One region of the Flintibacter porci genome, then DNA from elsewhere that is predicted to be linked to it. Evidence: riboswitches for the same ligand, from Rfam matches in the RefSeq annotation. Region 1 holds a riboswitch; each other region holds the start of a gene.
What was found. A riboswitch is a leader RNA that binds a small molecule or an ion and turns the genes downstream of it on or off. The one in region 1 is predicted to bind cobalamin.
Positions count from the first base shown of each region.

Region 2: it holds a riboswitch for cobalamin, as region 1 does, so the genes downstream of both, ACEVJL_RS14470 (sirohydrochlorin cobaltochelatase) here and ACEVJL_RS05350 (sirohydrochlorin cobaltochelatase) in region 1, are expected to answer to the same signal.
Region 3: it holds a riboswitch for cobalamin, as region 1 does, so the genes downstream of both, ACEVJL_RS09805 (ABC transporter substrate-binding protein) here and ACEVJL_RS05350 (sirohydrochlorin cobaltochelatase) in region 1, are expected to answer to the same signal.

Region 1 is NZ_JBHEVB010000004.1:62,351-72,717, forward strand. It holds gene ACEVJL_RS05335 (MATE family efflux transporter) at 1-1,350, opposite strand, end outside; gene ACEVJL_RS05340 (fructose-1,6-bisphosphatase) at 1,548-3,539, shown strand; gene ACEVJL_RS05345 (aminotransferase class IV) at 3,659-4,510, shown strand; cobalamin riboswitch at 4,583-4,766, shown strand; gene ACEVJL_RS05350 (sirohydrochlorin cobaltochelatase) at 4,921-5,706, shown strand; gene cbiD (cobalt-precorrin-5B (C(1))-methyltransferase CbiD) at 5,696-6,838, shown strand; gene cobI (precorrin-2 C(20)-methyltransferase) at 6,820-7,512, shown strand; gene cobM (precorrin-4 C(11)-methyltransferase) at 7,525-8,301, shown strand; gene ACEVJL_RS05370 (cobalt-precorrin 5A hydrolase) at 8,298-9,296, shown strand; gene cobJ (precorrin-3B C(17)-methyltransferase) at 9,293-10,027, shown strand; gene cobK (precorrin-6A reductase) at 10,024-10,367, shown strand, end outside.
Region 2 is NZ_JBHEVB010000017.1:45,880-56,246, forward strand. It holds gene ACEVJL_RS14455 (ABC transporter substrate-binding protein) at 1-516, opposite strand, end outside; gene ACEVJL_RS14460 (hypothetical protein) at 518-1,063, opposite strand; gene ACEVJL_RS14465 (hypothetical protein) at 1,126-1,629, opposite strand; gene ACEVJL_RS14470 (sirohydrochlorin cobaltochelatase) at 1,645-2,850, opposite strand; cobalamin riboswitch at 3,027-3,233, opposite strand; gene mobQ (MobQ family relaxase) at 3,330-5,027, opposite strand; gene ACEVJL_RS14480 (hypothetical protein) at 5,457-5,663, opposite strand; gene ACEVJL_RS14485 (LLM class flavin-dependent oxidoreductase) at 5,668-5,877, opposite strand; gene ACEVJL_RS14490 (DNA primase family protein) at 6,270-7,649, opposite strand; gene ACEVJL_RS14495 (CHC2 zinc finger domain-containing protein) at 7,627-8,247, opposite strand; gene ACEVJL_RS14500 (DUF4368 domain-containing protein) at 8,314-10,233, opposite strand; gene ACEVJL_RS14505 (transposon-encoded TnpW family protein) at 10,235-10,367, opposite strand, start outside.
Region 3 is NZ_JBHEVB010000007.1:169,479-179,845, reverse strand. It holds gene trpD (anthranilate phosphoribosyltransferase) at 1-839, opposite strand, end outside; gene rfbB (dTDP-glucose 4,6-dehydratase) at 1,244-2,227, opposite strand; gene ACEVJL_RS09815 (ABC transporter ATP-binding protein) at 2,301-3,062, opposite strand; gene ACEVJL_RS09810 (FecCD family ABC transporter permease) at 3,062-4,111, opposite strand; gene ACEVJL_RS09805 (ABC transporter substrate-binding protein) at 4,108-5,145, opposite strand; cobalamin riboswitch at 5,296-5,490, opposite strand; gene ACEVJL_RS09800 (FAD-dependent oxidoreductase) at 5,587-8,361, opposite strand; gene ACEVJL_RS09795 (amidase domain-containing protein) at 8,457-8,954, opposite strand; gene ACEVJL_RS09790 (pyridoxal phosphate-dependent aminotransferase) at 9,125-10,324, opposite strand.

The DNA of each region.
Region 1 (10,367 bases):
AGGAAGCAGCTTTTTGCGCCGGCTCAAAAACAGGGTCAGGGTCGTCGCACTGGCCAGAGCATCCGCAATGGGCTCAGCGGCGTAGATTCCCATGACGCTGCCCGTCACCCGGGGCAGAATAATAGCCAGGGGAACCAGCAGGATGACTTTACGCAGCAGGGCCAGGAACAAGCTGGTACGGGCCTGGCCCAGAGCCATAAAGGTGGTCTGGCAGGCCAGCTGAGCGCCAAAGGCCCAGATGCCGCCAAAGAAGATGGGCATGACCCGGCTTACCAGGTCAATGAGTTCCTGCTGAGGGGTAAAGATCCGGGCCAGCATTCCCGGGAACAGAGCCACCACCACAAAGGAAACACAGGTCACAGTCAAGGTAACGGTGAGTAGCCGCTTGAAGGTCTGGCGCACCCGCAGATAGTTCCCCGCTCCGTAGTTGTAGCTCATGATGGGCTGGGTGCCCTGGGTAATACCCTGAGTGGGCAGAACGATCATCTGCATGATGGACTGCATGATGGTAATGGTACCTACATACAGGTCACCGCCGTAGGTCTGCATACCGGTGTTCAGAACCACGGTCACCAGGCTCTCCGTAGACTGCATAATAAAGGGAGCCACGCCCAAACCGGCCACCCGGCCTACTACCTTGGGCTCCAGGCGCATATTTTTCTTCCGGATCCGCAGGCCGCTGCGGCGGCTGCACAGGAAGCCTACCACCCAGGCTGCACTTACCGCCTGAGAGAGAATAGTGGCAAGAGCTGCACCCTTCACTCCCATATGCAGACCAAAGATAAATACCGGGTCCAGGCAAATATTCAAGACCGCGCCGATGAGCACGCTGAGCATAGCCACCAGGGCCTTACCCTGGGCACTGATAAAGGTATTCAGTCCCAGAGCCAGCTGGACAAAGATGGTACCGATGAGGTAGATGCCGATGTAATCCATGGCATAGCCGATGGTATTTTCCGAGGCGCCGAAGGCATAGAGAATGGGTTCTTTGAAGATGCTGAATCCCACCGTAAGAGCTACCGCGGCAATCAGCAGCAAAGTCAGAGAGTTGCCCAGGATTTTTTCCGCCTTCTCCCGGTTGCCCGCACCCAGCTGGATCGAGGCCAAGGGCGCGCCGCCCTGGCCGGCAAAGGCGGCAAAGGCAGATACCAGCATAATAATGGGGAAGGTGACGCCCACGCCGGTGAGCGCGATGTCTCCCACCTCCGGGATGTGGCCGATGTAGATTCGGTCCACAATATTATAAAGCATATTGATGACCTGAGCCGCTACCGCCGGTACCGCCAATTTCAGCATCAACGGGCCGATGGGGGCATTGGCCAGGCGTTCTTCGTCACGGGTCTGCGCCAAGGGAACTCACTCCTTTTTTAAGATGGTTCATTATAGCACAAAATTCTCAGAGTGAAAAGATAGCGCATATCTTTTCTCTTAGCACCTCTTTATCCTATTTAATTTTTTGTTAAAGAGCGCCAACACACTTGCAAGCATCGACTAAATGTGAAATAATGTGTTCGCGTCTAATTCTCGCACTTGAAGGAGGTTTTGAAATGAAGCGGAAAAAGTCATTTTCTCAGGAAGAACTACGTTATCTGAAATTGTTGGCTCAGCAGTACCCCACCGTACAGGCCGCCAGCAGCGAGATTATTAACCTTCAGGCCATTTTGAACCTGCCGAAAGGCACCGAGCACTTCATCTCCGACGTCCACGGAGAGCACGAGGCCTTTTTACATATTCTCAACTCCTGTTCCGGTGTCATCCGGGAGAAGGTAGACGACCTGTTTGCCTCCACCATCTCCAAGGGAGAGCGGGACGAGCTGGCCACCCTCATCTACTATCCGGAGGAGAAGCTGGAACAGCTCCACCGCCAGATGAAGGACATGGATGAGTGGTACCGCATTACCCTCCACCGCCTCATCGAGGTGTGCCGCTTTGTCACCTCCAAATATACCCGCTCCAAGGTGCGCAAAGCCCTGCCCAAGGATTACGCCTACATCATTGACGAACTCATCCACACCAACTACGCCGAGGCCGACAAGCGGGACTACTTTGAAAATATCATCTCCACCATCATCGACCTGGAGCAGGCCGACGGCTTTATCGAGGCGGTCTCCGCCGTCATCAAGCGCATGGCCGTGGATCACATGCACATCGTAGGCGATATCTTTGACCGCGGTCCCCGGGCGGACATCATCATGGACTCTCTGCTGGATTACCACAGCGTGGACATCCAGTGGGGCAACCACGACATTCTCTGGATGGGCGCCGCCTCCGGCTCCCGCACCCTGGTAGCCACTGTGCTGGCCAACTCCATCCACTACAACAATCTGGAAGTAATCGAGACGGGCTACGGCATCTCCCTGCGCCCCCTGTCCGTCTTTGCCAACGAGGTATATAAGGACTGCGACGTCCACCGCTTTGCCGTCAAGCTCACCGGCCCCGACGCCGACCAGTACAGCGAGAAGGACAAGCTCCTCTCCGCCCGGATGCACAAGGCCATCACCATCATCCTCTTCAAGCTGGAGGGCCAGAAGCTGCTGCGCCATCCCGAGTATGGCATGAGCGACCGCCTGCTGCTGGACAAGATCGACTACGCCAACAAGTGCATCACCATTGGAGACACTACCTATCCCCTGGAGGACGTGGACTTCCCCACCGTGGACCCCAAAGACCCCTACGCCCTCACCCCCGAAGAAGATACGGTCATCAATCAGCTCACCGCCTCCTTCCTGCGCAGTGAGAAGCTGCAAAAGCACATCCGCTTCCTCTACTCCAAGGGCAGCCTCTATAAGGTCTTCAACGGAAACCTTCTCTTCCACGGCTGTATCCCCATGACGGCGGATGGGGAGCTGCTCTCCTTCCAGATCGGCGGCAAGGAGCGGAAAGGACAGGAGTTCCTGGACTACGCCGACACCGCCGCCCGCCAGGCCTACTACCACAAGCTGGGCACCCCGGAGCGGCAGCTGGGCATGGACTTTCTCTGGTTCCTCTGGGCCGGGCGCAACAGCCCCATCTTCGGCCGGGACCGGATGACCACCTTTGAGCGCCGTCTCATCAAGGACGAGAGCGCCTGGACCGAGCCCAAGAACCCCTACTACACCTATTATCAAGACCCCGCCGTGTGCGATATGCTCCTCAAGGAATTTGGCCTGGAAGGCCCCCACTGCCACATCATCAACGGCCACATCCCCGTCAAATCCAAGAAGGGCGAGAGTCCCATCAAGGGCGGCGGCAAGCTTATCGTCATCGACGGCGGCTTCTGCAAAGCCTACCAGCCCACCACCGGCATCGCCGGCTACACCCTCATCTACAACTCCTGGGTGCTGCGCATCGTCTCCCACGAGCCCTTCTGCGGTCGGAAAACCGCCATCGAGAAAAACATGGACATTGCCAACAGCTCCCGGGTCTTTGAGCGTATGGACACACGCATCAAAATCGCGCAAACTGACATCGGCGCCAAACTCCAAGCTCAGGCTGATGCCCTGCGGGATCTGCTCAGCGCCTACAAAGCCGGCGCCGTCCCCGAGGACCACCGGGAATAACGCTTTACTTTGCCCGCCAGGTCTGCTATGCTAGGGGCAGAAGGAACTGGCCTGCGATAGCCCCTGGAACACTCTGCTCCGGGTACATATCAGGACACATTGGAAAGGATCGAGAAACCATGTGGAAAAATGTAGGATATTATAACGGAACCATGGGTCCTCTGGAGGAGATGACCGTCCCCATGGGGGACCGCGCCCTCTACTTCGGCGACGGTATCTACGAGGCCACCTGCGTGGCAAACCGTATTCCCTTCGCCCTGGACGATCACCTGGATCGGATGTACAACAGCCTGCGCCTGCTGGAGATCCCCTTCACCATGGAGCGCGACCAGGTCAAGGCCGAGCTGCAGAAGGTCATCGACGCCGCGGAGGACTCCCCCATCCACTTCCTGTACTGGCAGATCTCCCGTGGTGTTGCCATGCGCAACCACCCCTTCCCCGCCAATACGGAGCCCACTCTGCTCATCTATGTGAAGCCCCATACCATGAAGTCCATGGACAAGCCCTATAAGCTCATCTCCATGGAGGACATCCGCTTCAAGCTGTGCAACATCAAGACTCTGAACCTCATTCCCAGCGTACTGGCTAACCAGCGCGCCGTGGAGCAGGGCTGCGACGAGGCCGTCCTCCATCGGGGCAGCAGGGTCACCGAGTGCGCCCACAGCAACATCTCCATTCTGAAGGATGGGGTGCTCCAGACTGCCCCCACCGACGAGCTCATCCTCCCCGGCATCACCCGCAAGCACCTGCTGGCCCTGGCCAAGGAGCACGGCATCTCCGTTTTGGAGAAGCCCTTCTCCATGGTAGAGCTGATGAACGCCGACGAGGTCATCGTCACCAGCTCCAGCGCCCTGTGCATGAAGGCGGAGTCCATTGACGGCATCCCCGTAGGCGGCAAGGATCCCCAGCGTCTCAAGCTCCTCCAGGACGCCTATCTGGAGAAGTTCCAGCGGGAGACCCAGCCCAAGTAATCCGGTTCTTTGGCCCGGCGCACTCTGCGCCGGGCCTTTTCGTTGACAGAGGGGCCAAGGTTGGGTACAATAAGAAAAAAATCGCCAGCGGGTGCCCGGAAGAAAAGGCCGGGAGAATAGGGAAGCGGGTGCAACGCCCGCGCGGGACCGCCGCCGTAAGGGGGAGGACCGCTCCAGCGCCACTGCAATGCTTGCGGGAAGGGGGAGCGGGCCGGGGAACCCAAGCCGGAAGACCTGCCCACTGACCCACACTGCCTGAGGCTGAAGGCAGGGCCTGCCGCTCCGGACGGACCAAACGGAGAGGCGGAAGACCACGGACCGCTATGCGGCCCGTCTTTTGTGTTGTCTTTTGCGCCCCTTCTCCCCTCAGGAGGAGGGGCGCGCTGGCTTGTTCCAAGGAGGATTTTACCATGAAGGAAGCGCTGTTGACGGTGAGCTTCGGCACCGCAGTGGAGCAGGCCCGTCAGGCGGATATCTGCGCCGTGGAGCGCGCCGCCGCTCAGGCTCTCCCCCACCTGCCCGCCTATCAGGCCTACACCAGCCCCACCATCCGCCGCATTCTGGCCCGGCGCGGCGTGGACATCCCCGGCTTTGTGCCTGCTCTGGAGCAGCTGGCCCAGGACGGCGTGGAGCGGGTCTATGTTCTGCCCACCCACCTGCTCCCCGGCTATGAGTATGACGACCTGCTGGAGGCATCCGGGCAGATGCGTTCCCAGTTTCAGCAGCTGCGTATGGCCCCCCCTCTGCTGGGAGACACCTGGGGTGTGCGGGCTCTGGCGCAAATTCTGTGTGACCGTTTCCCTTGCCAGGAGGGCCAAGCCGTGGTGCTGCTGGGCCACGGCACTGAGCACCCGGGCAACCTGGTCTATCCCGCCCTCCAGGGCGTGCTGGACTGGCTGGGCCGGGAGGACATTCTCATCGGAACGGTGGAGGGCTGGCCCCAGGCGGAGGACGTGCTGGAGCAGCTGAGCCGCCAAAACTGCCGCCGGGTCCTGCTGGCTCCCCTGATGCTGGTGGCGGGCACCCACGCCGTGGAGGACATGGCCGGCCCCGAACCCGAAAGCTGGAAAAACCGCCTGGAGGCCAGCGGCTATGAAGTGACCCCCATCTTTGAGGGGCTGGGCCGCCTGCCCCAGGTGCAGGAGATGTACGTCCACCGTCTCAAGATGCTTGTGGAGGAGAACCATGGCCTTTGAGCACTACGTCACCGCCGGTGGAAAACGCCTGCGCTGCGGCTACACCACCGGCACCTGTGCCGCACTGGCCGCTGCCGGAGCGGTACGGTTGCTGCTCACAGGCCGCCCGCCCGATCTGGTGGCTATTGACACCCCCAAGGGCTGGCGGGTGGAGGTGTCTCTCACCCAGCCTCAGCTGGGAGAGGGCTGGGCCCAGTGCGCCGTCATCAAGGACGGCGGGGACGATATCGACGCCACCCATGGTCTGCCCATTGTGGCCCGGGTAGCGCGGCAGGGTGGCGATACCATTACCATCCGCGGCGGAGAAGGTGTAGGCCGGGTGACACGGCCGGGTCTCGACCAGCCGGTGGGCGAGTGGGCCATTAACCGGGTGCCCCGCCAGATGATCACCCAGGCGGTGGACCGGGAGCGGAAGGCACTGGGCTGCACCGATGGATTTTTGGTAACTATCTCCGTCCCCGGCGGGGAAGAGGCCGCTCAGCGCACCTTCAACCCCCATCTGGGCATCGAAGGCGGCATCTCCATTTTGGGCACCTCCGGCATTGTGGAGCCCATGAGCGTCCAGGCCCTGGTGGACACCATGGCTCTGGAGCTGCGGCAGGCGGCGCTTCACAGCGACGGCCGCCTGGTGCTGGTGCCCGGTAACTATGGCCTGGACTTTTTAGCCCAGCATGACCTGATTCCCGAGAGCATCCCGGTGGTCCGGTGCTCCAATTTTATTGGCGAGGCTCTGGATCAGGCCCGTCTGGAGGGCTTTCGGGAAGTTCTGCTTGTGGGCCACATCGGCAAGCTGGTCAAGCTGGCCGGAGGCATCATGAACACTCACTCCCGCTGGGCGGACGGCCGCCGGGAGTTATTCTGTGCCCACGCCGCTCTGGCGGGCGCGGACCGAAACACTGCCCGGGCTCTTATGGACTGCCCCACCACCGACGGCTGTCTGGAGGTTCTGGACCAGGCAGGGCTGCGGGAGGAAGTTTTGTCCTCCCTGCTGGAGGCCATTCAGGGACACCTGGACCGGCGCTTCGGCCCGGAAGGGACGGTGGGTGCCGTCCCGTTTAGCAATCAATATGGCCTTCTCGGCCTGACCCCCAAGGGGAAGGAGTTAACAGATCGATGGAACAACAGAAATTAGGAACCTTTTACGGCGTGGGAGTTGGCCCCGGCGACCCGGAGCTGCTCACGGTAAAGGCCATCCGCACATTAGAAGCCTGTCCTGTGCTGGCCGCACCTCAGACGGCCTCCGGAGAGATGACAGCTCTGAACATCGCCAAGCAGGCCGCCAATCTGGAGGGCAAGACTCTCCTGCCCCTCCACTTCACCATGTCCCGAGACAAGGCCAAGCAGCACCAGACCCATGTGGAGGCCGCCCAGGCGGTGCGCTCTTATCTGGAGCAGGGTCAGGACGTGGCCATGGCGGTGCTGGGAGATGTGTCGGTGTACTCCACCTACTGCTATTTGATGGATCTATTAAAGGATGAGTTCCCCTGTGTCATGGTACCGGGGGTGCCCGCCTTCTGCGCGGTGGCCGCCCGGCTTGGCCGGAGCCTGACCACCATGAACAGTCCCCTGCACATCCTGCCCGGAGGCGGCGAAGGTCCCGGGGAGACGTTGGACCTGCCCGGAGCCAAGGTACTGATGAAGTCGGGGCGCAACTTTCCCCAGGTTCTGGACGCTCTGGAAGCGCGGGGCCTGCTGGAACAGGCGGCCATGGTGGAAAACTGCGGCCTGCCCGGAGAGCGGATCTGCCCCTCTCTGGAGGAGAAACCCAAATCCAGTGGGTATTTTACTACGATTATTATACCGTAAGGAGGGAAATCCATGGTCCATTTTGTGGGTGCCGGCCCCGGCGGGCCCGATCTCATCACCCTGCGAGGGGCTCAGCTGCTGGGTGAGGCCGACTGCGTCATCTACGCGGGTAGCCTGGTAAACCCCACTCTGCTGGCTATGACCCGTGAGGGCGCCTCCATTTATAACAGCGCCCAGATGACCCTGGAGCAGGTGCTGGCCGTCATCAGAGAGATGGAACAAAGCGGCAAGACCACGGTCCGGCTCCACACCGGCGACCCCTGTCTGTACGGTGCCATCCAGGAACAGATGGACCAGCTGGACGAGCTGGGCATCTCCTGGGATGTGACCCCCGGTGTGTCCTCCTTCTGCGGGGCCGCGGCGGCGGTAGGGACCGAGTACACCCTGCCCGGGGTGAGCCAGAGCGTCATCATCACCCGCATGGCGGGGCGCACTCCGGTGCCCGAGCGGGAATCTATTGCCGCTCTGGCCGCCCACGGAGCTACCATGGTGATTTTCCTGTCCGCGGGCATGCTGGAGGGACTATCCTCCGAACTGCTCAAAGGCGCCTATACCCCGGACACCCCCGCCGCCCTGGTGTACAAGGCAACCTGGCCAGAGGAGAAGGTGGTGCGCTGTACCGTAGGCACGCTGGCCCAGGCGGGACGGGAACACCAGATCTCCAAAACTGCCCTGGTGCTGGTGGGGGACTTTTTGTCCCACAGCTACCAGCGCAGCCTTCTCTACCACCCCGGCTTTACCACCGAATTCCGGCAGGGGGATGGCTCCCTGGATGGAGCGGCACTATGAAGCTGGAACTGATCGCCTTTACCCAGCGTGGCAATGCCTTGTCAGAGCAGTTGGCCAAAACTCTGTCCGACCACGGACACCAGGCTGCCTGCACCCGGGATGGGCTGAAGGCAGAGGAATGGGCAGAGCGGGCTTTCTCCCGCTCTGAGGGACTCATTTTTGTGGGGGCAACGGGCATTGCGGTTCGTTCTATTGCCCCTCACCTGCGCCATAAGAGCACCGACCCAGCGGTGGTCGTGGTGGACGAGGGAGGACAGTTTGTCATCCCCATTCTCTCCGGCCATCTGGGCGGAGCCAACGATCTGGCCCGGGAGATTGCTGCTTTGATCGGTGCTGTCCTGGTCATTACCACGGCCACCGACGTAAACGGAGTGTTCGCCGTGGACCAATGGGCCCGGCGGCAGGGGCTGATGGTGTGCAATCCGGAGCGAATTTTGTCCGTCTCTTCCCGGCTGCTGGCTGGAGAGACGGTGGGATTTTTCTCCGCCTGGCCCATTGCCGGGGAAGTACCTGCGGGACTGTGTCCGGTCTCCCGGGAAGACGCCCAGGTGGTGCTGGACCTGCACCGCCCGGAGGATGACGCCCTGTGGCTGTGCCCCAAGGGTGTGCGGGTAGGCATGGGCTGCCGGAGAGGAACTCCGGCGGCGGCTCTCCGCACTCTGCTGGAGGAAGTACTTACCCAAGAGGGTATTCCTGAAAAAGCAGTCTGCGCCTTATGTACCATTGATTTAAAGAAGGATGAACCCGGACTCCAGGAACTGGCCAGGGAGTTGAACGTGCCGCTGCTCACCTACTCCGCCCAGGAGCTGGCGCAAGTCCCCGGAGACTTCACCCCCTCTCCCTTTGTGGAGCAGGTTACCGGAGTGGACAATGTGTGCGAACGGGCGGCATTGGCCTCCGGCGGAACTCTGCTGCGGAAAAAGACGGCCAAGGACGGGGTCACAGTGGCCCTGGCCATGGAAGAACTTCATTTGACTTGGAAGGAGCACCTATGAAACGGTTGTATGTGGTTGGGCTTGGCCCCGGCGGAACGGACTATCTCACCCCCCAGGCCAGAAAGGCGCTGGAGGACTGTGAGGTGCTGTGCGGCTACACCACCTATATGGACCTGGCGGCCAACTTTACCGCTGGGAAAGAACTGGTCACCACCCCCATGACTCAGGAGCTGGAGCGCTGCCGTCTGGCCTTGGAGAAGGCCAACGAGGGAAAAACCACCGCTATGATCTGCAGCGGCGACGCGGGAGTGTACGGCATGGCGGGTCCGGTGCTGGAGTTGTCGGTCCAGTTCCCGGAGGTAGAGATCGAGGTGATTCCCGGGGTGACGGCAGCTCTGTCCGGCGCGGCGGTGCTGGGCGCTCCCCTGATGCACGACTTCGCGGTGATCTCTCTTTCTGACCTGCTCACTCCCTGGGATGTCATTGAAAAACGGCTGGACTGCGCCGGGGCGGGAGACTTTTCCGTGTGCCTCTATAACCCCATGAGCAAAAAGCGGCGGGACCACCTGCGCAGGGCCTGCGACATTCTCCTGAAGCACCGCACCCCCGACACCCCCTGCGGCTGGGTGCGGAACATTGGCCGGGACGGCCAGGAAAAGCGGCTGCTCACCCTGGCCCAGCTTCGGGATGCTGAGGTGGATATGTTCACCACCGTGTTTATTGGTTCCACCTCCACCCGTCAGATTGGGGAAAACTTGGTGACTCCCCGAGGCTACGAGGGGAAGAAATGAAGATTCTAATTTTCGGCGGCACCACCGAAGGACGGTTGCTGGCCCAGGCCCTCTCCCAGCTAGGACTGCCTGCCACGGTGAGCGTGGCCACCCCTCTGGGGGCACAGGAGCTGTCCGGTCTGCCCGGCATCACCCCTCTGGTGGGCCGGAAGACAGCACAGGAAATGGCAGAACTTCTAAAAAGTTTTGACCGCTGTGTGGACGCCACCCACCCCTACGCGGTGGAGGCGTCCCGGAATATCCGGACCGCCTGCCAGGCAGCGGAAGTACCCCTGCGGCGCCTTCTCCGGGCAGAGAGTTCCCACGAGACAGGCCACTGGGTGGAAAGCCCAGAGGAAGC
Region 2 (10,367 bases), on a different contig from region 1:
CATAGTGTTCTCAATCGCCAAGCTGCAATTCTCATCAATGAGGTGCTCATAATCCGGAGCGGAATATTTGCCAGCATATAGAATATTTCCAGATTCCATTGCCGCACGCACTGGTTCAATATACCAGCCATCGCTTTTCAGCGCACTGAAACGGATCGTATCCAACGCATCCATCGAAACAAACATATCCATCACAGCCGAGGCAACTAAATAAATGTTTTGGATCGGTTGGTGCAGCTGCACAATGTTTTCATCCAAACCGGATGGCTCTGGTTTTCCCTCTGGGATTACCAGATACTGCGTACCATTGGAGATGGTAATAAGCGCATATCCATCATTGTAATAGTCCACTGCAAATTCCTCAGCATAATCGAGAGGCATACTGTGATCGAAGGTTAAATCCGGACTGATATCAGTATTACGTGTTTCCAGCAAATCAGCTTCAGAAGGTGAACCGCAGGAGGATACAGTAAATATGAGGATAAAACACAATAAAACTACTGCCATTTTTCTCATTTTATTTGCTCCTCCGTTTCTTATGAATCCCAAAAAAGGAGATAATTACGACTATGGCAATTACAATTACCGTTCCTGCAACCATAGCCATCATTTCAAAAGATGTGTCTTGTTTTATGGTGTCTTGGAGGAAGGTTAATGTATATTCGATTTCATGTGGTGTGCTCATTGCTGTGGTATTCGCAACGACCGCTATTGGCATATCAAAATCTATAATCGGAAGTTCAAAAGTGGAATTTCCAGCCTCCTGGAGTGGTTTAAAAGTTTTATTTTCTACCTTCATGTAGTCATAGTTCGGGCTGCTCCATTCAATCTGAACATAACCCTTTCCACCCCGTACAGTCATAATTGCCGGAGATGTAATAGTCGCCCGTCCGCTTCCACCCTCCAGTATGACTTCTATGGAATATTCACCATCCTCCAGATCAACCGTTGCTGCTTCCGCAGATGCTGAAGCAGGAAATACCATAATGGATGTGATACACATCACCATCAATAGCCCAAGACAAAATTTTTTCACCAGATAGGGAAATATGCTTCTCCTCATATTCGTCCTCCTCTCCAGATACAAATCTGTCCCTGCCGTTAAGAGCAGGGACAGAGCATGGTTTATTCAAGTTTTTCTGGGTTCGATACAATTACCTCATGATCGTACCACTTTCCCTTTGTACCGATTAGCGCAAGGTTAAACGGCTCGTCCAGAACCGGAACTGGAACATCAAAACCGTTGACCTCTTCGCTTATTCCATCCTCATAAGTTACAGTATCCACAGTAGGCTGCAAAAGTTCTGCCCCATCTTTCTGGGCATCCTCTGCGGTGCCTGGGAAAAGATTGACAATATTCTGAGAGGTAAGCGAAATGTGAATGGTCATTTTACCGTCCTGAACCGTCAGCTTTCCTTTACCATCGCATGTCTCGTTGACACGGAACATGCTGCTGTCCGTTTCAAAATCAGCAGAATAGATGCCATCTTCCAGAGTTGTTTGTTGTTCCAGCGAAACAGCTGGAGGGCTGGAGCCGTCCTGAGCAGATGTATCCGTCTGATTGCTGCATCCAACGGCGAAAACAGCGACCAAAGCAGCCATACACAGGAGTATCGTTCTTTTTTTCATGCTCGATCTGTTCCTTTATTGATTGATTACAGCACCAGTATGTGCAACATATAGCTCCTGAATGGCTGGAATCTGACCGAGGCCTGCAATCTGAGTATCAACGCTCTCAAAAGCGCCGGATGCGTTGAACATACTCTTCCAGGAATCAGCATCATCGCCTGCCATATCATTGTTTGCATGGTCACCTGCAACGACCATCAGAGGACGAAGGATGACTTTCTTATAACCAGCTTCTTTGATGCTTTCAATAACAGCTTCGCAGGCGGTTTCTTCCGGTTCACCCTCAACGGTACCGATAAATACATTGTTGTATCCCAGAGCCTCCATCTGAGCCTGCATCTGGCTGTAAGATACCTTTGCTGTGTGGGAAGTACCGTGACCCATAAATACGAATGCAACGCCGTCTGCCTTTGCTTCATCCAGAGTCTGGTATCCAGCTGTCTTAACCGCTTCTGCGGTAACAGCCTCTGCAACAGCTTTTTTATCTTCATTGATGACAGTTGCATCGGTACCGACATCGCCCAGAAGAGGAGCAGCGATCTGAACCGATTCAAATTTATCCTGATAAGCTCCTACGGTTTCTGCCAGCTCATCATACTCAGCACCATACATCAGATGGGTAGGCTGAATCACCAGATTCTTAACACCATTTTCTACCGCACGGTCAAGTGCCTGCTGGACGTTATCGATCTTTTCTCCGTCACGAGCCTGCACATGATTGATAATGATCTGGGCGGTAAATGCTCTTCTGACCGACCAGTCCGGATAGGCTTCCTGCAAAGCGTCCTCAATGCTCTTGATATCAGCAACACGGCTGTCATTAAAAGAGGTTCCGAAGCTGACTACGAGCAGTTCATTTTCGCCGATTTCATCACCGTTGAGGGGATCATCTTTAGAAGCATCACCAGTATCCCGTCCAAAATAGTCTGGATCTGCAAATTCGCCGGAAACCAATTCCTTTTGGGCATCCGTCAGGGCATCCCAGGCAGCCTTTGCGGCCTCACATTGTTCATCCGTGTTTTCGTTTCGTTCTTGCACATAGATTGCGTCAATCAGCTTGGCCACCTCATCAGCAGCAGCTTGATCGTCAGAGACTGGATTGGTAGAAGACACCTCGCCTAAGTTGTCTGATGTCTCACTTTCCTGAGAACCGCAGGCAGCAAGAGATGTTGCAATGCACATCGCAAGCAGGAGTGCTACAAATTTTTTCATGTTCTTCATTTTACTTTCCTCCATTGATTTATATCTTTTTGTGGTTTAAGCCACGAAAAAGCAATAGTAAAGTAAAATGGAGAAAAGTATGCTAAAGATATGCAAAAAAAGCAGCAGTCATACATGACTGCTGCTGCCGTTTTTTCGCAACAAAATAGCCCATTTCTCCATAACTCGAGAGCAAATAGACTTTAACAACCTGAGCAGGTCTCCTGACTTGCGTATCATAAGCCTTCCGCACAGCCTTCTCAGGATTAACTCCCAATGACCGACTTTCGTCATGTGCGGTGCCTCCGCGCATACAGTGGCGGTACCGTTCCGGATTCCAACCGGATTCACTATTCTCCATCAACACTATACGAAATTGATGGCACTCAGATATCATATTTACTTAGGATAAAAGTATCATAGTAATGCATATTTGTCAAGCAACTAACAGACGATAAAAATTCTTATTAGTAAAACTTCAATATATTTTATAACATCAATTAGCGCTCTTGTTCCTTGCGCTTTCCCTTGTTGGAAATCTGCTGCTCCTTCTGCACCTGCCGCACCATCCTCCGCACAGCCTGCCGCTCCATATCCTCATGCAGCATCCGGGAAACCGTCTTTTTGCTGTCAAACATCAGAAGCGGGCTGTATTTCTCACCGTAAACCTGCTGTGCCCGGTTCTCCGCTTCCTGCTCCTTGTCGGGGCGGATGGCCTGTCTTGCTTCATACAGCTGCACTGGGTCGAAGCCCTGGGCCTGCTCCCGAAGCCCGGCATACTCGTTCAGGGCAGCGTCCAACTCGGCGGAATATTTCTGTTCCTGTTCTTCCAGCCGTTTCAGGCTCTGCTCCATGGTGGCGATGTCTTTAGGGAATTGTTCGGCAGCATCTTCCTCGGTATATGCCAGCGACGCCAGAAGCAGATTTTTCTCCGAACGCAGTTCCTCCAAATCCTCTGTCAGCGCCGCAATCTTTGCCGCCAGTTCCCGGTGCCGGAACACATGGACCGCAGAGAGCGCCTTTTTCTCGGACAGCAGGCTGCGGCGCTCTTTTGTCTTATCCCGAATGTCCTTTGCCAGCTGATGGTACTGTGTGAGGGCAGGGCGCAGCGTATTCAGCGAAGCATTCAGGCGTTCCTTGCCCTTGCGGAGATACCCCAGCTGATAGCAGAATAGCAGCAGATTTTTTCGCAGATTTTCCATGGCCTCGGCAAGTGCCGGGATGGTATTTTTAACTGCCTGCGCCAGCTTTTTGACCTGTCCCCTCAGCTCCCGGAGCAGGGCATTGTCGGCCTTGATCTGCCGGTTCAGCTCGCACCGGTCAGAGATGATACCCTTTTTTTCCATGGCTCTGGCAACCACACCCTCATGGACCGTGGGCCGCTCCAGCAGACCACGCTCGGCATGGCTGCGGTGGTAGATGCGTTCCTCATGTCCGGTGCGCTCCAGATGGCGGTTTGCCACATCTGCCCATGCAGCCCGCCACAGAACAAGTTGCTCATCGCTGTTCCAGCGTTCCGTGATGGGATTCTGTCTGCCATATTTGGTACTTTTGGGATACTTGGATACCCGTTCATAATCCTGGGCCTGCGCTGCGGACGGGGTCATATACACCTTCTTTTTGCCCACCTTGTACTGATACTGCTTCTCCCATCCGTCGGCCTGTGCCTGTTTGAACTCAGCGGCAGTAAAGCCCCGTTCCTCGCCGTCTTTGATGCAGAGATATTCTTTCTCAGTCTTGTACTGCCATTTTCCCTTTTCATCCAGTGGGCGCACCGTCAGCAGGATATGGGCATGGGGATTGTGTCCGGGAGGATATGGGTCATGGATGGCAGCATCAGCGCACATCCCGTCTGCCACGAACTGCTCCTTGATGAAATCTTGCAGGAGCTGGATTTGTTCCTCTCGGCTCAGTTCTATGGGCAACGCCGCCACAAATTCACGGGCGAGGCGGCTATCCTTTGCGGTTTCGGTTTCCTCCACGGCGTTCCACAGGTTTTCCCGATCCTGCCACTCTGCGGGGGCGGTGGCTGGCAGAAAAACCTGCCGCCACCCAAGGCCCTGTTTGCGGGTGTAGTCGTGCTGCACCCCGTCATACTCGTTGAGCATCCGGGAACAGCTCAGATAGGCCGCAGCAGCTACGACGGAGCGTCCGGCTCCACGGCTGACTATCTTAGCCTCCAAATGATAAATCGCCATAAATCACCTTGTCCTTTCTGAAAGGGGTGCCCCGAAACAGGGCACCCTTGTTTTCGCTCAGTGCGTCGTGAAATACGACGCACCACCAGCAGGGGCGGAACGATTCGTTCCACCCCTGTATCTGTGTCAAGCTGCCGGTGGCAGGTTGACGCAGGCAGGCGGCGGGATGGGGTGGCAATATACCACCCCATGAACAGGGGCTTCCAAAACGGAAACCCCTGCGTCGACTGCATGGGCAAGGCTGGCAGTTTGGCAGAAATGCAGCCTTGTCCAGCGGCTCCCGCAGGAGTCGCAATCCCCCTCGGAGAGCGCACGTGCCCGACCAACGGGAGGGCTACCACCGCCTGCTTTAGCAGGTGGTGAGTAAGTGCGCCCTTCGGGATAAAAAAGAGGAAGGCCCCCGGTTTCCCGGAGACCTCCCAGCAGTTTTCAATCGTGTCCTGCCAGCTTTCGCCGCAGGTACTCTTCCAGATTATCAAGCCCTACCGCCTGTACTTCCGGCAGCACTTTTTCCAGTACAGCGCCCTCCTGAATGAGCCGCCTTGTCCGGGCTTTTCGCTCCTTCACCCGGTCCCGTGCCTGGGCTTCCTCCAAGCGGTGCTTTGCCTGCAACAGTTTCTTTTCTTCACTTGTCATGGGATTACCTCCGCTTCTGCCAGATCAGGTCATAGCCCAGCACATCGGCCAGTTCCACAACCTCCTTGTAGCGGATGGATTCCCGCTGGAGCTTGGCCGACAGGTTGGAAACGCTGTCCGACCAGTCGTATTCCTCATGGAGCCGGTCAACTACCTCCTGCATGGTGTATCCCGCCCGGACGATCTGTGCCTTAATCTCATTGCGTACCGTCATCATCAAAAATCCTCCTAAATTTTCTTGATAAAAAAGCGAAGTCGGCACGCCTTCTGGCATAACCGCTTCGCTGTGTGGTGAAAAATCTCCTTGTCACCAAATCCGTTCAGAATTGCCGGTGTGATGTCCTGCCCATAGGTCGCACCTTCCGACTTTTCCGTTACGTGTGACTCGGCTTGAAACCGTGCATTTCCCCATGATTCCATGCACCCGGTTCACCGGGGCGAGAAGCACGGTTTCGCAAAATGATTTCTTCCAATAGGCAAATACTTTTCGATTTCCACTTGCCTTGATTTAACATGGGATTTGACCGGTGATTCTGACTGACATAGCCGCTGAATTGCTATAAAAGGGAGAACAACGGTCAATCAAAGCGTACGTACGTACATGGCTCAGCGCCGCCACTCCTCCGGCACATCTTCCGGTACGTACGTACGCATCGAATCACCGGAAAACACTGATATATGATTTCTCACCAGTACCTCAATCCCCAGAAAGCCACGCACCCGCCGCCCGGCTGCATTGGTCACATTGTTGCAGTATTCCAGATTGTAGCGGCTCTGGCAGGCAATCAGGGCTTCGCTGAAGCTGCGTGGCTTCAGGGCAGGCAGGTTGTTTTCGGTGCAGTAAATCTGGTATGCCTCGTACAGTTCTTTGGAGCTGGCAGATAGATCCGCTTTCAGGCGAACATACCCGTCAGAATCCAGAAAATCATAGACATTGTTGTTGTCCCGTTTGACTGCTTCCCGGTTGTCTTTGGTGCGCTGGCTCTCGGTGAACTTGAAGTTGTTTGCGGCCAGCCGCTGCAATCCCTCAAAAGCCCACAGCAGAATGCCCTCCACCTCGGCTTTCATCTTCTCGGCAAGGTCAGGATCATCCACACGGCCAGCCGGTTTTTCTTTCGTGGTTAGCACCAGCTGGCGGCGATAAAATCCGTCGCTCCGGTCAAACAGCGCCTGCAAATCTCCGTTGGAGAAGGCCAGCAGCCGGGCGCACATCCATCCCTGATAGCTCTGCTTGCCCTTGCGCTCCAGATCCATTTTGCCCTGGGCGGTGACGATGGATTTTACATAGTTGGTCTGGCGCAGGGCCTCCATTCGCATATCGTCATCCACGCACAGGAGGATATGTTCCAAATCGGCACGGGCAAACCGGTTCTCGGATATTTTCCCGATGCTGCCATCCTTCATGTTGGAACCGAACAAAGTTCCCAGCACAGCGCCGATCTGCGACTTGCCCTCGCCGCCGCTGCCTTTAATAACCATCATCCGCTGTCCCTTGTTGCTGGGAATCAGGCAGTAGCCGATATATTCCTGCAAGGTGGGGATGTCCTCCGGGTAGAGCAGGCCATCCAGAAATTGCAGCCAGAGAACAGGTTTCGGGGCGTTGGGCTTGTAGGACACGGGGAAGCGGTTGCGGACGATTTTCGGCTTTCCCTCCACAAAGGTTCCGTCCAGAAAAAGAGTCCCGTTGGAAAGATGAATCCGATCCGGCTCCGGGGGGAAATCCTCCACCAACGCCGCCAGCTTCATCAGCTCCACAATGTTGCTGATTTTGCGGGGAATGTTGCTGACCGCACAGCATTTCAGCTCCTCAAAAATTTCTCCCCGCAGGGGCAGTTCATCGGTCACACGGCCTTCGGGCGTGAAAAAAGCCCCGTTTGTGAAGATGATCTTGTGCGTCTGCAAGAACTCCTCACAAAACAGGGCTTCGTTGATGCTTTTGCCATCGAACCAGACGGGCATCCCGTCAAGCTGCGCTTTGTTTTTCATGGGCGTCGTCCTCCTTTTTCAGCCTGTCCAGCCGTTCCTCCAAACCGGCGATCAGGCCATCCTTGTTCAGCATTTCTACGATTTTTACCCGCTGTTCCAGCTCGGCGGCAATCAGCAAATCCGCCAGATACTCAACATAGTCCAGCATCTGGCAGGCTTCCACAAACCGGTCATCTAAACTGTCATCTGGATTGGCTGGGGCATAGTTCTGTTTCCAACCTTCCAGAAGATGCAGATAATCGCACAATACCCGCAGACAGCGCACTTCCTCCTGCCGGTATGCTTTCAGCAGAGGACGCTCCGGTTTGGGCAGGGCAGCTGCCGCAGGGGGCTTGTCCGGGCCAATCCCAAAATCCTGTGCCAGCTTCTGCACTGCTTCGTAACTGCTCAGGTCAAATAACCTCGCCACAAGGTCGATCACATCGCCGGTGGCTCCGCAGCCGAAGCAGTAAAAATACCGTTCGTTCAGCTTCATGCTGGGGTGCCGGTCCTCATGGAACGGACAGCTGCACATCCCGTTTCGGCTGACTTGCAGCCCATAGTGTTCCGCCGCATCCGGCACACAAATATTCTGTTTTACCAGTTCAAAGAGTGTCATAAAAATCCCTCCGTTTCAGGGCATAAAAATGCGGCCTGCCCGGTTTATTTGGGCAGGCCACAGTCCTTATGCAGTTTGTGATGTTTCCGTTTCTTTGGCTTTCCGCTTCTCCTGCCGGTAGAACTTCTCCCGACAGGCGGGTTTGCAGAATTTAGCGTTGGGGCGGACAGACTGGAACGGCTCTCCGCAGCACTGGCACACCAGCTGGTACGGTTCGCCCGGAACGATCAACCCCTCGGCAATCTTCTGTTTGCGATCCTTCTGGCGCAGATATTTTTCATGGTCACGGATGCGCTTCTGGCGGCGCTTTTCCTCCGCAGCCAGTTCTTCCTCGGTGGGTTCGGGCATGGGCACTTCAAATTTCCCGATAAAGTTCAGGTAAATCTCAATTTCCTGCACCCGTTCTCCGGTGCTTCTGTCCGGGGCATGGACTAAAATTTTCTCCACAAATTCATGGAGCATGGGGGCGGTCAACTCGGTGAAATCCGTATATTTCTGTGCCAGCGCCAGAAAGTGGCTGGCACGGTCCGTATCCTCGTGAAACTGATCCAGCTGTGCTTGCTCGGAGGCAAGCAGCTGTTCCAGCTCCGCCTGTTCCTTCTCATATTCAGCACACAGCAGTTCGAACCGTTTTTCCTCCAACTTGCCCATGGCATAGGTTTCATACAATTTTTTAATCAGCACATCCAGCTCGGCGCTGCGCCTGCGCTCCTTGGCGACCTTGCGTTTGAGCTCCTTGGCCGCTTCCTGCTGGCGAACCTGTGAAATGCTGCGAACCTTCTGAATAAATTCCTCCTTGTTCTGGATGGCATAGCTGGCGGTAGTGCGGATGGTTTCCAGAATCAGAGCATTCAGAGCCTTAGTGCTGACCGTGTGGGAAAAACACATCTGGGTTTCCCGCTCAAAGGTCAGGGTGTAGGTGGAGCAGTTATAAAAGTCGGTTCCATACTCCCGCCCGTCCTTTTTGCGTTTGCCCCGGTGGTTATACATCTTGGCTCCGCAGTCGGCACAGAACACAAGGCCGGTCAGGGGATTGGCAACGCCGGTGGTATCTGTCCGGCGCACCGTCCGTTTCACCTGCTGGGCCAGCTGCCAGGTTTCCGGGTCAACGATGGCCTCGTGGGTGTTCTCAAAAATCATCCAGTCGGACGGGTCATTTTTTACCCGCTTATCCCGGTAGGACTTTTTGGAGGAACGGAAATTCACGGTGTGCCCCATATACTCCGGCTTGGTCAGCATAGAACTGACCGTGAAGCCGTACCAGTCATAGGGGCGGCTGGTGTCCACGGTGTTCTTACGGCTGCCTCTGCCGTTGCGAGCCAGATAATAGGCGGGGCACTCCACCTTTTCCTGTGTGAGTATCTTGGCAATCTCATGGGGGCCGTGCCCCTCCACCGCAAGCCGGAAGATCCGCCGCACCACGGCGGCGGCTTCCTCGTCCACCAGCCAGTGGTCCTTGTCCTCTGGGTCTTTTTTGTAGCCATAGATGGCGTTGTTGGTGGTTGGCTTGCCCGCCTTGCCCTTGACACGGTATGCTGCCGAAACCTTTTTGGACTGGTCACGCAGATACCATTCGTTCATGATATTAAGAAAGGGGGCAAACTCGCCGCTGTCCTGTTCCTCGCTGTCAATGTTATTGGCGACAGCAACAAAATGAACCCCATTCTGCCGGAACATTACCTCGGTGTAAAAGCCGGTTTGCAGGTAGTTTCTGCCGATCCGACTTAGGTCCTTACACAGCAGGTGGGCCACCTTGCCCGCCTCGATGTCAGCCACAAGGCGCTTCCATGCGGGACGGTCAAAGTTGCCGCCGGACCACCCATCGTCTGTGTAGTGGACGATATTGGTGTAGCCCCGCTGTGCTGCATAGCTTTCGAGATAACGTTTCTGGTTCAGAATGGAGTTCGAGTCGCCCGTGAGGTCATCGTCACGGGACAGGCGCTCATAGAGCGCAGTGATTTTTTCTTCCGTCTGTCTGTTTGCCATATCAGGCGCTCCTTTCAGACGGACGGCTCATTTGTGGCAGTTCCATTATACCACATTCCGGCTGGTTTGCCAGCCCATCGTTGCGGATCAGCCGCAAAATTTTATCTTCCATCGTTTCCTCGGCGGTTTCGCTG
Region 3 (10,367 bases), on a different contig from region 1:
ATGGCTCGGGTGATGGCGGCGTTCTCCGCCGGGGTGCCGCCTTTCAGGTCCTCCCGGGCACAACGGGCAAATCCAAACTCCTCCGGGGTGATGACCCGGCTCTTAAACCACCCGTCTTTGATTTCGCACACAGTGGTGGGGGCACTGAGGGAAATTTCGTCTAGCTTATCCTGCCCGTAGACCACCATGCCCCGGCGCACCCCCAGACTGATGAGCACCTGGGCCAGGGGCTGAACCAGGTAGTCGTCATACACCCCCAACAGCTGCATGGACGGGGTGCCGGGGTTTGTAAGGGGGCCCAGGATGTTGAATACGGTACGGAAGCCCAGCTCCTTGCGGATGGCTCCCACGTACTTCATGGAGGTGTGGTACTTCTGGGCGAAGAAGAAGCACATGCCCACCTCCTGCAGCAGCTCCACGCACTTCTCCGGGCTCTGCTGGATGTTTACCCCCAGGGCCTCCAGACAGTCGGCGGTGCCGCACTGGGAGGAGGCGGCCCGGTTGCCGTGCTTGGCCACCTTCACCCCTCCTGCCGCCGCCACTAAGGCGGAGGTGGTGGAGATATTGAAGCTGTGTGCGTTGTCGCCCCCGGTGCCCACGATCTCGAAGAGTTCCATCCCGGTCTCTACCTTGGTGGCATGAGCGCGCATGGCGGCGGCGCAGCCGGCAATCTCGTCGGTGGTCTCCGCCCGGGCACTCTTGGTGGAGAGAGCCGCCAGAAAGGCGGCGTTCTGGGTGGGGGTGGTCTGGCCGCTCATGATCTCGTTCATCACGGTGTAGGCCTCCTCGTAGGTGAGGTCCCCTTTTCTGACGATTTTGACAATGGCTTCTTTGATCATGGTGCTTCTCCTTTCTTCGGTCCGTGTCTGCCAAAGGAGAATAAAAAATCGCCCTTGACAGAATGATCTCTTCTGTCAAGGACGAATAAAAAAGCTTATCCGCGGTGCCACCTTGCTTCATAGGAATGACCCTATGCCCTTGCGGGATACCAACATATCCCCGGCAACTGACGCATGCCCACGCGTTGCAGAATACTCTGTGAGGTTCCTCACATTTCCCTGCACCCTCAGCGGTCCATTTGACAGGCTGTTTCTTGCCCGGCTCGCAGCACCCCGGACTCTCTGGAAAGGCATATCCTGCCGTTATCTCCGCTTCAACGGTTTAGTAAATTAAATTTTCTGCATCTTAGCACAAAAAGATTTGTTTGTCAACAGCGAGAAATTTTTTATCGGAATGTCTTTTTTCATACATCCTCCGCCAGGGGCGCCCACCAGTAGCGGTGGTCCAGATACCAGTTGATGGTCTCATCCATCCCCTGGTCAAAGGACACCTGAGGCTGCCAGCCCAGCTGGGAGGACAGCTTTCCGCTGTCGATGGCGTAGCGCTTGTCGTGGCCCTTCCGGTCGGCCACATGGACTACCTGCTCCGGGGGTACATCCAGCCTGCGGCAGATGAGGCCTACGATCTCCAGGTTGGTGCGCTCGCTGCGGCCTCCGATGTTGTAGACCTCTCCAGCCACACCGCGTTGGAGGATCGCATCCAGGGCGGTACAGTGGTCGTCCACGTGGAGCCAGTCCCGCACGTTCTCTCCCCTGCCGTACACCGGCAAGGTTTTTCCGGCCAGCGCTCGGACGATCATCCGTGGAATGAGCTTTTCCGGGAACTGGTAGGGACCGTAATTGTTGGAGCAGCGGCTCACCGTCACGGGCAGGCCGTAGGTACGGAAATAGGCCAGTGCCAGCAGGTCGGACCCTGCCTTGGAGGCACTGTATGGGCTGCTGGGCCGCAAGGGGCTCTCCTCGGTAAAGAGCAGGTCGGGGCGGTCCAGGGGCAGGTCGCCGTAGACCTCGTCGGTAGACACCTGATGAAAGCGCACCCCGCCGTGGGCGCAGCAGGCGTCCAGCAGTACCTGGGTGCCCAGCACGTTGGTCTGTAAAAAGACCTCCGGGGCTTGGATGGAACGGTCCACATGGCTCTCGGCGGCGAAGTTGATCACTGCCTGGGGCTGTTCCTCCTCAAAGAGTCGTTTCACCGCTGCCCGGTCGCAGATATCTCCCCGCACAAAGCGAAAGCTGGGATGGTCCATCACCGGGACCAGGGTAGCCAGGTTTCCCGCATAGGTCAGCTTATCCAGACAGACTACCTGGTCCTCCGGGTGGTGTTTGAGCCAATAGAAGATGAAGTTGCTCCCGATGAATCCGGCTCCGCCGGTAACCAGCAGCGTCATGTGTGTCCCTCCCCGTGGTTTTCTGTCCTAACCATACCCCAACAGGGCGGTTCTGGCAAGGAGAAATTTTTCTTCACCGAGGGTAAAACAACACCCTTAGATGTCCGTCAGAAGCGGACACTACCTCCGCTCGTACGCCGTACACCGCGCTTATACGCTCCGGGGTAAGTACCTGCTCCGGGGTACCTTGGGCCACTACTCTACCCTCGTCCAGCAGATAGAGCCGCTGGCAGTACATAGCGGCTAAATTCAGGTCGTGGAGGGCGACAACAACGGTACAGCTTACTCCCTTTACAAGCTCCATGAGCTGGAGCTGGTACTGCACATCCAGGTGGTTGGTGGGCTCGTCCAGAATGAGGACAGGGGTCTGCTGGGCCAAGGCACGGGCCAAAATGACCCGCTGGCGCTCTCCGCCGGAGAGGGTGACCATGGAGCGGTTTGCCAGCGCATCCATCCCCACCTCCTGCAGTGCCTGATGGGCGATGGCGTAGTCTGCTGGGTTGTCCCGTTCCAGGGCTTTTTTATGGGGAGAACGGCCTAAAAGAACCATGTCAAGAACGGTAAAGTCAAAGCCCTTGTCGTTGTGCTGGGCCACGACTCCAATTTTCTTGGCGCTCTCCCGGCGGCTCTCCCTGGTTAAATCCCGGCCATTGAGATACACCGCGCCCCCCTGAGGGGCCAGTTGACGGTAGAGGCATTTTAAGAGGGTGCTTTTGCCGCTGCCGTTGGGGCCGATGACCCCCACCAGCTCCCCTGCCCTGGCCTCCAGGGTTACTCCATTCAGAATGTGGTTTCCCTCCAGGGTAACTTGCAGGTCTTGGGCCAGCAGGTCCATCACACCTCACCTCCAAATCCGTACCGCCGCCGGGCCAGCAGAGCCAGAAATACCGGTGCGCCCACCAGGGCGGTGAGGATACCGATGGGAATTTCATTGCCCGGCAGCACCAACCGGCACAGCACATCCATCCACACCAGAAAGACAGCCCCAGTCAGTCCCGCCAGAGGCAGCAGGGTGCGGTGGTCGCTGCCGAAGAGCAGCCGCACCCCATGGGGAATGATGAGACCAACAAAGCCCACCATCCCCGCCTGGTAGACCAGCACGCCCACCATGGCGGCCACCACCAGCAGGTATATGAGCCGCCGCCCGGCCAGCTCTACCCCCAGGGTACCGGCGCAGTCGTCCCCCAGCAGCATCAGATTCAGGGTGCGGTACTGGCTCCAGAAGAACAGCCCGCCCGACACCACCACACCGCAGGCGATGGCGTTGCCCGGCCAGTTGGCTGCCCCCATGCCCCCCATGGTCCACTGCACCAGGGCGGCAGCGGCGTGGTCGTCGTTTTCCAGCACAATACAGAAGTTACCCAGGGCGGAGCACACTGCGCTGAGAGCTACGCCGGACAGCAGCAGTTTTATTGGCGTGGAGCGCCCTCCCAGCCGGGACAGCAGGAGTACCGCCGCAGCGGCCAGAAAGGCCCCCACTGCGCCAAATAACCCCATGGCATTGCCGCCCAGGGCGGTGCCCGCACCAGCCGTCAGTGCCAGGGCGGCTCCCAGATAGGCGCCGGAGGACACGCCCAGGATGTAGGGGTCGGCCATGGTGTTCTGGACCATGGCCTGCATCACCGCGCCGCACAGGCCTAGGCCAGCCCCGGTGGCCGCCGCCAGTACCAGCCGGGGCAGGCGGATGAGCCACACCACATCGTGGACCCCTCCGCTGCCCCATTGACTGCCGTCTCCCAGGCCAAAGAGCTCGTAGGCCATAACCCGGTACACGTCTCCCATAGGGATGGCCATGGAACCCACGCTCACCGCCAGTCCCAGGGATAAGATGAGGGCGGCGGCTAGGATCACCAGGGCCAGGCGTGCTTTTCCGTTCCGACTCACAGGCTCAGCTCCGGGTACATGCCTTGGGCCAGGGTCTTCAGGCCGTCCAGAGTCCGGGGACCGCTGGCGTACATGTCGCCCAGCATAATGAGATGGACGTTACCGTTCTTGACCGCCTGCAGGCTCTGGAGGGCGGGGTCATCCTGAATGAGGGACAGCTGCTCACGCTTCACGCTTTCCGGATCGTCGCCGGAGTAGGCCATGTACACCACAAAGATGACCTCCGGGTCGGCGGCCACCAGGTCCTCCTTGCTGATGGAGTCGGCCTGGGGCATGGCCAGCTCCCCGCCCAGGGCGGTCACCATGTCCCCCGCCAGGGACTTGGCGCCATAGTTGGTGATGCTGCCGCTGATGGGCTCCACCACCGCCACGCGTACCGGTTCCTGTCCCTGTACTACGGACAGAGTGTCAGCTACCTGAGCCTTCATCTCGTCCACCAGAGCCTGGGCCTTGTCCTCCACGTGGAAGATCTTTCCGATGTTCAGAATGTCGGTGTACTCGTTTTCCAGGGTGCGGGTGCCTCCGGGAACGGTGTTGGAGTTCATATAGGTCCCCACACCCTTCTCATTCCAGGCATCCACGTCTCCCAGCTTTTTGTCTCCAAAGTAGGAGCCCCAGGAGAAGATAAAATCGGGTTCCATCAAAGTGACAGTCTCTTTATCCGGGGCAAAAACGGAGTCATCGTAGTGCATTTTGGAGAATCCATCCTGCCACTCCGGCTTTACCTCGTTGTCCAGGCCGTAGCTGGCAATGACGTGGTCCTCCAGCCCCAGGGCGATCATGGTCTCGATGCAGCCTTGATAGACGGCCAGCACCCGCTGGGGGGCTTGGTTGTAGGTGTAGCTTACCTCTTCCCCGGCGTAGTTGTAATTGGTGATAGTGACGGGATAGTAGCCATCGGAGTTGTCCGAGACAGCAGAGGATGTGCTTTGGGAGCCGGAAGTATCCAACATGGGTTGTCCGCTGCATGCGGACAGAGTGAGAGCCAGCGACAGGGCCAGCAGCGCGGACAGGGGGCGTTTCCAGGTATTCATACGATCTCCTTTCTTTTTGTATCTTGCGCATCGAGATGTCCTGCCTCTAGGAAAACAGAAATGCCTGCTTTCCAGGGAAAGCAGGCATCGGAAAAATGGGCGCAACAAACCGCCCAAAAATCCAGATGGGGCTACTTTCTGCGGAAGATACCCACCATGGCTCCCTCAGCAGGCTTCCTGGCTTGCGGATCGGCGCCCGCCGCGCCTTCTCACCCGGCCTTGTTGGCCGGACAATGGCACCTTGCGGCGGACTCCCCGCTTACAGTGACCGGATCGCTCGGGACTTGCACCCGATTTCCTTTTACCCCAGCGGCGAGGCTGGGCACTGAAGGGGCTGATTTTTGTGTACGCTCTATCTTATCAGCACATCCGAGTCTATGTCAATGGAAGAAGAAAAAATTCCCGGCTGAGCGGATGCCCAGCCGGGAAAGAGGTGATGATTTAGGCGAAGAACTCGGCAAAGGAGCGCTTCTCGTCGATGGCGGCCATCATGTCTGCCATCTTGGAGAGGTCACCCGCCAGAATCACGCCGCACAGCTTGCCGGCGGTGAAGTAGTACCGTTCCAGGGTATTCCGGGCCTCGTCGCGGACCTCCACCGTCTTGTACTCCACGCCGGGCTGCTTGCCGGGGTCTCCCAGGGAGAACAGCTCGGTGCCCATACCGTGGAAGGCCAGCACCGGGGCGATGGGCTGGTAGGCCGCCAGCTCTCCGGCGGCGCAGGCGCCCGCCGTCTTGCCCTGCTCCTGGGCCTCAGGCCACAGGGCGTAGTTGACGCCCTGATACTGGGCGCAGTCACCGCAGGCGTACACGCCGGGCAGGTTGGTCTCCATGCGCTCGTTGACCACAATGGCCCGGTCGATCTCAATACCGGCGCTCTGAGCGATGGCGGTGTTGGCACGCACGCCGGCAGACACCACCACCAGCTGGGCGGGGATGATCTCGCCGCTGCCCAGTTCCACGCCGGTGACAGCCTCGCCCCCCTGGATGGACTGGATCTGCACGCCGGTCTCCACCCGGACCTGAGACTTTCCGCAGGCGTCCAGCAGCAGCGCCGCGGCCTGATCGTCCAGCTGACGGCCCATCAGCTTGGGAGCCAGCTCCAGGACGGTCACCTCAATGCCCGCCTTGCGCAGCTCCCAGGCGGCCTCCAGTCCCAGCACGCCGCCGCCGATGACCACAGCCTGCTTGAGGGCATTGCCCATGGCCTGGATCTTCTCCACGTCGCTGAGACGGCGGATGGCTACCACGCCCTGCTTGTCGTGGCCGGGGATGGGCGGGATGAAGCACTCGCTGCCCAGGGCGAAGATGAGCTTGGTGTAGGGCAGCTTGAAGCCGCCGTCCAGCTCCACCTGCTTGTTCTGGGTGTCCACCGCCACCACCTGGCGCTCCAGGATCTGGACGATGTTCTGGGCCTCATACCACCCGGCGGGATGCAGAGCCATCTGGTCGGCGGTGAGGCCGGAGAGCATGGCCTTGGTCAGCATGGGCCGCTGGTAGGCGGGGCCTTCGTTGGAGATGAGCAGGATGCGGCCCGTCTTGTCCCGCTCCCGGATGGCCTGGGCGGCGCTGACGCCGGCGCAGCCGTTGCCCAGGATGACGTAGGTGTTCTGAGTGTCGTTGCGGAAGGCGGTCTCCTCCACCTCTACCTCCACAAACTTGTCCCGGCCCACGCCGCACACCGGGCAGGTGTCCAGAGAGGAGTCGAAAATTTCGCCGCACACCAGGCACTTGACCAGCTTGCGGGTGCCGGAGCCCTTCTTCTCCTCCTTCTTCACGGGCACGTAATACTCGGGGCCGACGCCGCACACCGGGCAGCGCTCCTTGTCCGACTCGAACACCGCGCCGCACACTTTGCACCGCACCAGCTCCTCCTTGGGGGTCTTCTCCTCCCCGGTGAGGGGGACAAAGTGCTCGGGGCCAACCTTACAGACGGGACAGGCCTCCGCGTCGGCGTCAAACACCGCGCCGCACACGTCGCAGCGCACCTTTCCCTTGGGAGCGCGCTGGATGGGATGGAGGTTGTCCAGCACAGACTGGGCAAATTCCATGCCATATTCCCGGGCCTGTTTGAGCTGGTCCTCGCTGGGCTTGAAGCGCACCCGGAAGCCCTCCAGGGTCTTGAGCTTGAGCTGCTTGAGGCGCTCCATGATGTGGGGCACGCCTTCGCCGCTCCAGCCGTAGCTGCCGAAGGCGGAGGCCACCTTGCCCCCGTGGGTGCCAGCAAACATGCCGGTGGTCAGGTCCCAGATGGGCTTGAGGGCCTCACCCACGATGGTGGGGGTGCCCAGCAGGAAACCGTCGGCGTAGAGGAGCTCCTCAGCCACTTTGCCGGCGTCGGCCTCCACCATGTCATACAGGCGCACGTCGATGCCGCCCTTGTCCGTGATACCTTGGGCAATGGACTGGGCCAGCTGGCCGGTGTAGCCGTAGGCACTGACATAGGGAATAATGACGGTGGGCCGGGGGTTGGGATTGATGACGGTGGACCACTGCTCGTAGGTGTCCAGCATGTGGGGAATTCCCGTATCCAGCACCGGGCCGTGGCCGGGGCAGATCATCTCCAGCTCCAGGGGGCGCACCCGCTTCAAAGCGTCCAGCATAAAGCTCTTGAAGGGACCGATGATGCAGTCGTAGTAATACTTGGTGGCCTTCCAGTAGCCCTCCTGGTCGGTAACGGCGCTGGCCAGGATACCGTCGCAGGCGTAGTGGGAACCGAAGGAGTCGCAGGTGACCAGCACCTTGTCCTGCCGGATATAGGTGTACATGGTGTCGGGCCAGTGGAGGTTGGGAACCACCATGAACTCCAGAGTCTTGTCGTCCAGCTCCAGAGTCTGGCCGTCCTTGATGGCGATGGAGTAGAAATCCCGATTGACGATCTCTTTCAAAAAGTTGATGGCGCAGCCGGTGGCCACGATCTTCAGCCGGGGGTTGAGCTCCAGCAGGCGCTCCACGCTGCCGCTGTGGTCGGGCTCGGTGTGGCTGACCACCAGATAGTCCACCTGGTCGATGGGGGTGATGGAGCCCACCTTCTCCAGCCAGCTGTCCAGGCATTTGGCCTTAGCCGTCTCAAAAAGGACGGTATGGTTGGCGGTTTTCAGCACGTAGGAATTGTAGGTGGTGCCGTACTCGGTGTACATGATGATGTCAAACACCCGCAGGTCGTGATCCAGGGCGCCGGTAAAATAAAAACCGGGCTTGAGTTCCAGAATACCCATGTGCAATTCTCCTTTGTGTTAGTTTATTTGGGGCTTACCTGTATTGTATCCTATTTTGCTCCTGCCGCCAATGCTTTTTTAATCAATAACGCGAATTATTTTCGGCTGCCCAAAATATGAATAAATCGGATCTCCTGAAACTCATATGTGCTGAGCGGCCGGAAGTCGGAGTCCTGACTGTGGGCGGCCACTAACACGTTCTCCAACGTGGCGGGGAAACCCACCTCTACCACAACCGGGGTGTGTCCAAACTCATCCCCAGCAAAGCGGAGCTGGACAAAATCGCCGGGCAGAAGGTCCTCTATGGAGGCGGACACCCCCACCGGTCCCCGGTTTTCCTGCTTGCGGATCAAAAAATTATAAAAATAGGGCACTCCCGTCCAGGCGGGAGCTTTGTTGTTTGGGCCAATGTAGTACCAGCCCAAATCCGGGGTGTAATTCATAAAGGGCGCCCCTGCGTAGAGGCACTGGGAGGCGAAGTTGGTGCAGTCGCCCCCCAATTCATCAAAATTATAAAATCGTGGATTTCGGCTGAAGGCCCAGCGGTGGGCGTAGCGCACCGCCGCGTCCCGGTCGTATGGTATGAGCGGCATGGTCCTCTCCCCTTTCCGCCTATCCTATGCGGCCCGCCCATTCCGTGACAATAAAAAACGTGGGAGCGACGAAGAATGTCACTCCCACGTGATGCTTTATAACGGGCTTAGAGGGGAAACGAAGTTTCCCATAAAGTTCTTTTGTCTACTTTTCTTTCAAGAAAAGTAGATCAAACCTCCTTGCCGGAGAGGAAGCACTCCAGACGGTCCAGGCCGGCCTTGATGTTCTCCATGGAGGTGGCGTAGGACCAGCGGATGAACTCAGGGGCGCCAAAGCTGGTGCCGGGCACCACGGCCACCTTGCCGTACTTCAGGAACATGTTGCCGAAGTCGTCGGCGTCCTTGATGACGTGGCCGAAGAGCTCCTTGCCGAAGATCTTGCTGATGTTCATCATGACATAGAAGGCACCCTCGGGCTTGATGCAGGAGACGCCCTCGATCTGGTTCATGCGCTCCACCATGTAGTTGCGGCGCTCCTCAAAGGCCTCACGCATCTTCTCCACGGTCTCCTGAGAGGCGGAGAGAGCCTCGGCGGCAGCGGCCTGAGAGATGGAGCTGGGGGAACCGGTGCAGTGGCCCAGATAGTTGCCGATCACCTTGGAGATGGCGGCGGGAGCGGCCACGTAGCCGATACGCCAGCCGGTCATGGCATAGGACTTGGACACGCCGTTGACCAGCAGGGTGCGGGCCTTCACATCCTCGCCCAGAGCGGCGAAGCTGAAAAACTCCTCGTTGTCATAGGCCAAGCGGTAGTAGATCTCGTCGGAGATGACATAGATGTCCTTCTCCACACAGACCTTGGCGATCTCCTCCAGCTCCTTGCGGCTGTACATCATGCCGGTGGGGTTGGAGGGGTTGTTGAGGATCATGCACTTGGTCTTGGGGGTGATGGCAGCGGAGAGCTTCTCAGGAGTGATCTTGAAGTGCTCAGCCTCGGTCGCCTCCACCACCACGGGCACGCCGCCCACCATGCGGATGAGCTCAATGTAGCTGACCCAGTAAGGAGCAGGCAGGATGACCTCGTCGCCGGGGTTCACCAGAGCGCGCAGAGCCACATAGACGCAGGGCTTGGCGCCGTTGGAGACAGCCACCTCAGCGGGAGTGTACTCCACGCCGCAGTCCTCCTTCAGACGCTGGCAGATGGCCTTGCGCAGGGCCACAGTGCCCACAGAAGGCGTATACTTGGTGTCGTTATTCTGGATGGCCTGGATACCAACCTCCTTAATGTAATCGGGAGTGGGGAAATCAGGCTCACCGGCACCAAAGCCGATGACATCCAAACCGTCAGCCTTCATCTGCTTGAACATGGAGTCAATGGCCATGGTGGCAGAAGGCTCGATGGCCAGTGCAATCCGGGACAACTCTTTCATAGGAAACGCCTCCGTATCGTTATATTTGCAAGAATTCCTTCAT